DNA from 2 places in the Pseudomonas sp. LB3P93 genome. Region 2 is predicted to be linked to the other one. Evidence: riboswitches for the same ligand, from Rfam matches in the RefSeq annotation. Region 2 holds a riboswitch; the other holds the start of a gene.
What was found. Region 2 has a riboswitch for cobalamin ahead of cobW (cobalamin biosynthesis protein CobW). Riboswitches for the same ligand answer to the same signal wherever they lie in the genome.
Positions count from the first base shown of each region.

Region 1 (4,408 bases), 1.0 Mb from region 2:
TTGGCGGACTGGCGGTGTTCGACAACACGCTGTGGAGCGGGCGGGTGCTTGAGCAAAATCCTGAGAGCACAGACACTCGAGCCATCCAGGCGCTCAATCGCGCCTTGAAGGATGATTCTCGTGTGGATCTGTCGTTGTTGCCGTTGGGGGATGGATTGACGCTCTGCCGCAAACGCTAAAACGCGGTCCTTGTGGGAGCGGGCTTGCCCGCGATTGCGGTGGATCAGGCAGCATCGATGTTGAATGTGCCGACCTCATCGCGGGCAAGCCCGCTCCCACAGGTTAGGTGTGTGTTGCAGTTACTTCGCGGTCGACACCCGCCACACCTTGTTCCCCACATCATCGGCCACCAGCAAGCCTCCCTGCTGATCAATCACCACGCCCACAGGCCGGCCCATGGCTTTCTCATCCGCATTGAGGAAACCCGTGAGCACATCAATCGGTTGCCCGGTCGGCTTACCGCCCGCGAACGGGACGAAAATCACTTTATAACCACTGTGCGGCTTGCGGTTCCACGAGCCGTGCTGGCCGATGAAGGCACCTTCCTTGAATTGCGCAGGAAGTGTGTTGCCCTCGGCAAACGACAGGCCCAGCGACGCGGTATGCGGGCCGACTGCGTAGTCCGGCGCAATGGCCTTGGCTACCAGATCCGGGTTTTGCGGCTCGACGCGAATATCCACGTGCTGGCCGTAATAGCTGAAGGGCCAACCGTAGAACCCGCCGTCCTTCACTGAAGTGATGTAGTCCGGCACGAGATCGCTACCGATTTCGTCACGTTCATTGACCGCCGTCCACAGTGCGCCGGTCTGAGGTTCCCAGGCCAGGCCGTTTGGATTGCGAATCCCCGAGGCGAAGATCCGGTGATTACCGGTAGCACGATCCACTTCCCAGATCGCCGCGCGACCTTCTTCCTGATCCAGGCCGTTTTCGCCGACGTTGCTGTTGGAGCCGACCGTGACGTACAGCTTGCTGCCGTCCTTGCTGGCGATAACGTTTTTGGTCCAGTGGTGATTCAGCGTACCACCCGGCAGGTCGACCACCTTGATCGGCGGCGACTTGATCGCCGTGTTGCCGTTTTCATAGTGAAAGCGCAGCAGACGATCGGTGTCGGCGACGTACAGGTCATTGCCGACCAGGGTCATGCCGAACGGCGAGTTGAGGTTTTCCAGGAACACCGTGCGGGTTTCGGCGATGCCGTCGTGGTCCTTGTCCCGCAGCAGCGTGATGCGGTTCGGGCTGGGGACGCCGGCACCGGCACGCCCCATGACCTTGCCCATGACCCAGTCGCGAATGCCTTTGCCGTCATCGGGTTTCGGTGGCGCGTTGGTTTCGGCCACCAGCACGTCGCCGTTGGGCAGCACGTAAAGCCAGCGCGGGTGATCGAGCCCTTCGGCAAATGCCGCCACTTGAGTCCCTGCCGCGGCGACGGGTTTCTTACCTTCAGGCCAGCCGATCGCCGGGGCGATGTTCACCGTCGGGATCAGGGTTTTATTCGGTTCTGGCAGCTTGGGCGACGGGCCTGTGCCGTCCGAGACTTGCAGGCTGGAGGTTTCACCACAGGCGGCGAGCCCTCCGGCGAGCGCGATGATGAAAACGAGCTGGGGTTTGCGCATTACTGATCTTCCCTATGAATGCATTGACGTAATCATAGAGAAGAGTAGACGTTCGATGGTTCAACCCGTCAGCCGCGGGCTTCCTTGAGCAGGACAGCGATGCCGGGATGGTAGTTGCCGGCTTCATTGCGCAGCTTGCGGTAGGCGTACGGGAAATACCAGGCTACGGCGCAGCTGGGTTCCTTTTGCAGGTCGTCGAGCATGTCCTGGAGTTCTTCCGGTGTAGCACTCTGCTGAGCTTTTTGCGGCGCAACGAACAGGCAACCGAGTTTCAGGTCGCTGGCGTAGCTGATCCGCTTGGCCTCGCTGGTGATCTCCTGCAGTGCCTGAGTCAGGTTCAGGCTATTGACCCGCGGCCAGCGTTGAGTGGCTTGAAGGTAGGCGCGTTGTTCGGCGGTGGCTTCAGGAGTGGCGATAAGCAGGTCGGCGCGACCGTTGCGTTCACCTTCTTCGTTCTGCTTGCGCGTCGGCGCTTGTTGCAGCGTGACCATTTCCGCCATCCAGGCCGCGGCGGAGAGCAGGCCGAGATTGGCTTTTTCGTCGTACCAGTAAGGGGTATCGTTATCGCCGCGCACGACGTTGTAGCGGTCGATACAGTCAAACCAGCGTTCCAGCACCGGCCGCAGGAATTCCAGCTTCGGATTGCTGATGATCATGCCTTGCATGTTGCTTACCCTTGTAATTGTGATGTTGGGTTGTGGCGCGTTGATATCACTGCTGACAGTGTGGTGCAAGTCGGGTGTCAGAAAATTAATCGGCGGCAGTATATCGCTCGCCCGCGCTTTGTCTTCAATTGACGCTCCACCCCCAACCCTCTAACCTTCGCGGCTTGTTTCAGGTGCTCTGTGGCGGTGGCCGACAGAGTGAAACAGGGAAGCCGGTGAGTGACTACCTTCAAGCGACGAAGTGTCATGATCCCGGCGCTGCCCCCGCAACGGTAAATGAGTGAAGACTGCGCCTTGAGCCACTGTGTCGACGACATGGGAAGGCGCGCAGTCCGGCGCAAGCCGCTCATGAGCCCGGAGACCGGCCTGATTCATCCAACGGCATCACGGTGGGCGATGCCAGGCTTCTTGCCGTCTATTCTTGTGCCTGCCCGCCGTTATCCAGCCTCAACGGAGAGCTCCCCATGACTGATTCCCCCGATCGTGACGAACGCCATCTGGCGCGCATGCAGCGCAAAAAAGCCGTGATCGACGAACGCATCGCCAACTCGCCGAATGAGTGCGGCCTGCTGCTGGTGCTGACCGGCAATGGCAAAGGCAAGAGCAGCTCGGCCTTCGGCATGCTCGCCCGGTCCATGGGCCATGGCATGCAGTGCGGCGTGGTGCAGTTCATCAAGGGCCGCAACAGCACCGGCGAAGAGCTGTTCTTCCGCCGCTTTCCGGAGCAGGTGCGTTTTCATGTGATGGGCGAGGGCTTCACCTGGGAAACCCAGGACCGCCAGCGTGACATCGCCGCCGCCGAAGCTGCCTGGGAAGTGTCCCGTGAATTGCTGCGCGATCCGTCGATCGGTCTGGTGGTGCTGGATGAGTTGAACATTGCCCTCAAGCACGGTTATCTCGACCTCGATCAAGTGCTCACTGACTTGCAGGCGCGTCCGCCGATGCAACACGTGGTGGTCACCGGTCGCGGCGCCAAGCCGGAGATGATCGAGCTGGCCGATACGGTCACCGAAATGGGTGTGATCAAGCACGCGTTCCAGGCCGGGATCAAAGCGCAAAAAGGCGTCGAGCTGTGAATCAGCCACGTCATTGCCCGGCGGTGCTGATCGCCGCGCCGGCCTCCGGTCAGGGCAAGACCACCGTCACCGCCGCGCTGGCCCGTTTGCATCGCAATCAGGGGCGCAAGGTTCGCGTGTTCAAGTGCGGCCCGGACTTTCTCGACCCGATGATTCTCGAGCGCGCCAGCGGTGCGCCGGTGTATCAACTGGACATGTGGATGGTCGGCGAACAGGAAAGTCGTCGACTGTTGTGGGAAGCCGCCGGTGAAGCAGATTTGATCCTCATCGAAGGCGTCATGGGGCTGTTCGACGGCACGCCGTCCAGCGCCGACCTGGCGCGGCACTTCGGTGTGCCGGTGCTCGGTGTGATCGACGGCACGGCCATGGCGCAGACGTTTGGTGCGCTGGCGTTGGGGTTGGCGAAGTATCAGCCGGACTTGCCGTTTGCCGGTGTGCTGGCCAACCGTGTGGGCACGTTGCGTCATGCGCAATTGCTCGAAGGCAGCCTGACCGAAGGTTTGCGCTGGTACGGCGCGTTGTCGCGCGAGACCGGAATCGAATTGCCGAGTCGTCATCTCGGTCTGGTCCAGGCCAGCGAGTTGAACGATCTCGACCTGCGCCTCGATGCGGCGGCCGAATCGCTGGCCAGCAGTTGCGATGTGACGCTGCCGCCCGCCGTGGAATTCGCGGCGCCTGAAACGATTGTCGCTGAACCGCTATTGAAAGGCGTGCGAATCGCGGTGGCCCGTGATGAAGCGTTCGCCTTCACCTACGGCGCGAGCCTGGATTTGCTGCAAGCGATGGGCGCCGAACTGCTGTTCTTCTCGCCGATCCGCGAAGCTGATTTGCCGGAGGCTGACAGCCTTTATCTGCCAGGCGGTTATCCAGAATTGCACCATGTGGCGCTGTCACAGAACACCTCGATGCTGAATGCGATCCGCGCCCATCATGCCGCCGGCAAGCCTTTGCTCGCTGAGTGTGGCGGGATGTTGTACCTGCTTGATTCGTTGACCGACGTCGAAGGCATTCGCGCTGAACTGGTCGGTTTGCTGGCCGGTGATGCGGTGATGCA
Region 1 is NZ_CM142713.1:1,910,956-1,915,363, forward strand. It holds gene ACYZT8_RS08510 (O-methyltransferase) at 1-179, shown strand, start outside; gene ACYZT8_RS08515 (PQQ-dependent sugar dehydrogenase) at 300-1,613, opposite strand; gene ACYZT8_RS08520 (hypothetical protein) at 1,682-2,278, opposite strand; cobalamin riboswitch at 2,433-2,662, shown strand; gene cobO (cob(I)yrinic acid a,c-diamide adenosyltransferase) at 2,743-3,354, shown strand; gene ACYZT8_RS08530 (cobyrinate a,c-diamide synthase) at 3,351-4,408, shown strand, end outside.
Region 1: it holds a riboswitch for cobalamin, as region 2 does, so the genes downstream of both, cobO (cob(I)yrinic acid a,c-diamide adenosyltransferase) here and cobW (cobalamin biosynthesis protein CobW) in region 2, are expected to answer to the same signal.

Region 2 (4,408 bases):
TAGATGATCACCGGGCAACTGCGAATCAGCCGTTGGCCTTTGACGGTGATCAGTTCCGGGTCGCCGGGACCTGCGCCAATGAAGTAGACGGTCATCGTCCGTTCCTTTGAAAAAAGAGTCTGTCAGAAAAAGGGCGTGGGCAAGGCTTCAGATGAAGATTGCTCATGATCGAAGGCGGGGATTATCGGGGATCTTACGCAACGCAGGCCAATGCCAGGGTGGCCTGGGCGTATTTTTGTCGGCAAATCAGCAGTTTCGCCGGTGCCTGGGCCAGCTGTTCGGCCAAGGCCAGGGCGGCACTTTCCGCCACGCCGTAGCAGCCGGTGCGTTCGAACGCGATGTCCGAATGATGGCTGAGTTGCGCTTTGTAACCTTGCAGTTGCTCACTGCTGAAATACATCACTTCTAACCCAAGTTGTGCGGCGAGTTCGACCAGGCCTGGCTCATCACGCTTCAGGTCGATGCTGGCCAGGGCCTTGATCTGGTGAAGTCCGATTTTATGCGCCTGTAATGCCTGATCGAGCAACGCCCGCAGCGTGCTGGCGGGGCAGCCGCGCTGGCAGCCCAGGCCGACGACTAAAGTCGGCGCTGTGCTGGCATCCGTCATGCGTGGTATTGGCCGTCGTTTTTGCGGCGGAACAACCACGCGCTGATCAGGCCCAGGGCCAGCCAGAACGCGACGTTGGTCAGCTGCGAAGCGATTTTGAACTGCGCTTCCAGAGCTTCCGGAGCCAGCATCGAGTGCACTTCCGGTTGCGGCGCGCCGATCACATGCGGAGCAGCGAGAATCGCCACGCCCAGGATCTTCATCAGCCAGTGACGGCTGAACACGATCAGCGCAATGCCGACAGCCGTTGAAGCGGCCGTGCAGATCCACCAGAGTTGCCGTTGCGCCAGATCGGCCGCGGCTGTGCCCGGCAGTTCAGGCGGCAGGCCGAGGGTCGGCGCCAGCACGAAGGTTGCGTAACCGGCCAGGCCCCAGAGCAAGCCCTGCGAGGTTTTGGTCGGTGCACGCAGGGTGTAGAGACCGGCGAGCATCAGGGCGAAACCGACGGCTACCACCAGGTTGCCGCCCGTGGTCGACAACACGCGCTGCCAGCCATCTTCCGGTTCCCAGGCTTCGGCATCGTGAGTGTGAGCGGCGACACCCGCGGCGTGTTCATGAACTTCAACAGCGGCCGGCTCGGATTTTTCGTAGGTTTCGGCCTGCAGAATCAGCGGAGCGACCCAGAAGCTTTGCAGCAGGGTCAGCAACAGGGCGGCCAGCAGCCCGGTGAAACCTGCAGTTTGCGCAATACGCTTGATCATGTCGGCAGGTCTCAATGGCACGGAAAGGCGGAGCTGTGACGGGTATCGTGCGCAGCGTTGTGGACCGCTTCGATGTGCGAGAAACCGGCGAAATACACCAGGCACGCGCCCAGGATCGATGCGCAAACGGCAGCGGTCAGGCGTTGGGTCAGGGTCGTGGTGGTGCTGGCGGTGCTGTGGCCGGTGCTACTGATGATCGACATGGCGCTTCCCTCTGGTCTGTCAGCGGGTGAATAGAGCGCATGGAAGACCCCTGCGAGTCGGGCACGCAGAGGTTCAACAGCGCCCGCCCACCGCGGGTTTGTTATTCAGTGATCGTAACGGTCACTTTGTGTTGCGGGCCGGTCTCCGGGCTCACGAGGGGCCAAGGCTTGCGCCTGAACCTGCAAGCATCACCTTCCCATGCCGAACTGCTGGCACAGTGGATCTGACGCTTCGCTCGCTTACCGTTGCGGGGGCAGCACCGGACTGACATGGCTTTGAGTAAAGCACATGATTCACCGGTTTCCCGTTTCACCCTGTGAAGGGCACCCGTAACAAGGCGTGTAGGAGAGCATGGGCGGGGGTTTGGCGTCAATTGGCATGGGTTCTCAGTTGACACCCAATACCTGTGGCGAGGGAGCTTGCTCCCGCTGGGTTGCGAAGCGACCCCTGGCATTCCTTCAGGCATAGCTCGCAAGCAGGTTTTGCGACGGCTTCGCCACCGAGCGGGAGCAAGCTCCCTCGCCACAAGGGGGCGTGAGGCCTCACGAGACATTGACCCGCCCCAAGACGATGCGTAGCCTTGCGCTTTCGAGGTTCTTCGGCATTTGCCGAAGCTAAGAAGGGAACGCGGTCGATGCCGCGGCTGCCCCCGCAACTGTGAACGGTGATGTTCGCTGCCACGCCACTGCAAACCCAGTCCAACGGGTTCGCGGGAAGGCGCAGCGAATGCCAGTCTGCCATTGGCACACCGTCAGCCAGGAGACCTGCCTCGACACAGATTCTCACTACAACCGGGCGGGGTGATCCGGTGGCGAACTCTTCCGCGCGCGCCCGTCGCAGCGATTGTCGTCCCGTATGCCCGCCACCTTGCCAAAGGGCATCCGATGAAAACACTGGCCAAACTCCCCGTCACCATCGTTACCGGCTTCCTCGGCTCCGGCAAAACCACCTTGCTGCGGCACATGCTCGACAACGCTCAGGGCCGCCGCATCGCGGTGATCGTCAATGAGTTTGGCGAACTGGGCATCGACGGCGAAATCCTCAAGCAGTGCTCCATCGGCTGCACTGAAGAAGAAGCCAACGGCCGCGTCTACGAGCTGGCCAACGGCTGCCTGTGCTGCACCGTCCAGGAAGAATTCTTTCCGGTGATGCGCGAACTCGTCGCCCGTCGCGGCGACCTCGACCACATCCTGATCGAAACCTCGGGCCTGGCCCTGCCAAAGCCTTTGGTTCAAGCCTTCCAGTGGCCGGAAATCCGCAGCGCCTGCACCGTTGACGCGGTCATCACCGTGGTCGACAGCCCGGCCGTTGCTGCCGGCACCTTCGCCGCGTTCCCGGATCAGGTCGATGCCCAGCGCAAACTCGACCCGAACCTGGACCACGAATCGCCGCTGCACGAACTGTTCGCCGACCAACTGGCGAGCGCCGACCTGGTGATCCTCAACAAGGCCGACTTGATCAGCCCTGAAGACCTGGCCCGCGTACGCCTGGAAGTCGCCGAAGAGCTGCCGCCAGCGGTAAAAGTCATCGAAGCCAGCAGCGGCCGCGTGCCACTGGACGTGCTGATCGGCCTCGGTGCCGGTTCCGAAGAACACATCGACAGCCGTCACAGCCATCACGATCACCACCACGAAGGCGAGGACGATCACGATCACGACGCCTTCGATTCGATCTCCATCGAGCTGCCGCAAGCCGACGAAAGCCTGCTGCTGGACGCGCTGACCCAATTGGTGGTCCAGCACGGCATCCTTCGGGTCAAAGGTTTCGCGGCGATCCCGAACAAACCGATGCGCCTGCTGATCCAGGGCGTGGGCACGCGTTTCGACAAGCATTTCGACCGTCAGTGGGGCGCCGATGAAGCGCGTACCACACGTTTGGTGCTGATCGGCCAGGAACTGGACGCCGCTCTGCTCGAAGCGCAATTGCGCGCTGCACTCAGCGCTTAAGCCATGCACCTGCTCAGGACCCAGCCCGGCGGTTTCGTGTCGGATGACAACATTGCCGACCTTGGACAAACCCCCGCCGAGCTGGTGATCCTGTGCAGCGGTGACTCAAGCCTGGCGCTGCTCGCCGAAGCGGCGCAGCAGTTGCCGGACGATTACCCAAGCGTGCGCCTGGCCAACCCGATGCAGGTGCAGAATCATGCGTCGGTCGACCTGTATGTCGACGAAGTGCTGCGCCACGCCAAGGTGATTCTGATTTCGCTGCACGGCGGCATCGCCTATTGGCGTTACGGTGTCGAGCGTCTGGTGGAGTTGTCCCAACGCGGCGTGCAGCTGATTCTGGTGCCCGGCGATGATCGCCCGGACCCGGAACTCAGCGACCTCAGCACCGTGTCTGCCGACGACCGCGACCGCCTCTGGCAATTTTTGCGTCAGGGCGGCATGGCCAATGCCCTGGATTTTTTCCGCTGCCTGGCCACTCGCTGGCTGGATCGCGATTACGTGTGGGGCGAGCCGCAAACCCTGCCGCGCACGGCGATTTACCACCCGCACAAAAGCCCCGCTGAATTGAGCGATTGGCAAGCCGACTGGCAGGCCGGTCAACCGGTGGCGGCGGTGCTGTTTTACCGCTCGCATTTGCAGGCGGCGAACACCGCTTTTATCGATGTTTTCTGCCAGCGTTTACAGGCAGCGGGCCTCAACCCTTTGCCGATTGCACTGGCCAGTCTGAAAGAGCCCGGCTGCCTGACGGTGGTTGAGGACCTGCTGGATGAAGTCGAGGCGGGGGTGATTCTCAACACCACCGGTTTCGCCCAGTCCAGCCCCGAAGCGCCGCACTTGCGACCGTTTCGCCGCAACATTCCGGTGATCCAGGCAATCTGCGCCCAGGACAACGAGCCGGGCTGGCGTGCCAGTGAACAGGGCCTCGGCCCGCGTGATCTGGCAATGCACAT
Region 2 is NZ_CM142713.1:2,946,736-2,951,143, forward strand. It holds gene cobM (precorrin-4 C(11)-methyltransferase) at 1-95, opposite strand, end outside; gene ACYZT8_RS13365 (cobalamin biosynthesis protein) at 194-607, opposite strand; gene ACYZT8_RS13370 (CbtA family protein) at 604-1,308, opposite strand; gene ACYZT8_RS13375 (CbtB domain-containing protein) at 1,320-1,511, opposite strand; cobalamin riboswitch at 1,631-1,858, opposite strand; cobalamin riboswitch at 2,087-2,298, shown strand; gene cobW (cobalamin biosynthesis protein CobW) at 2,397-3,458, shown strand; gene cobN (cobaltochelatase subunit CobN) at 3,462-4,408, shown strand, end outside.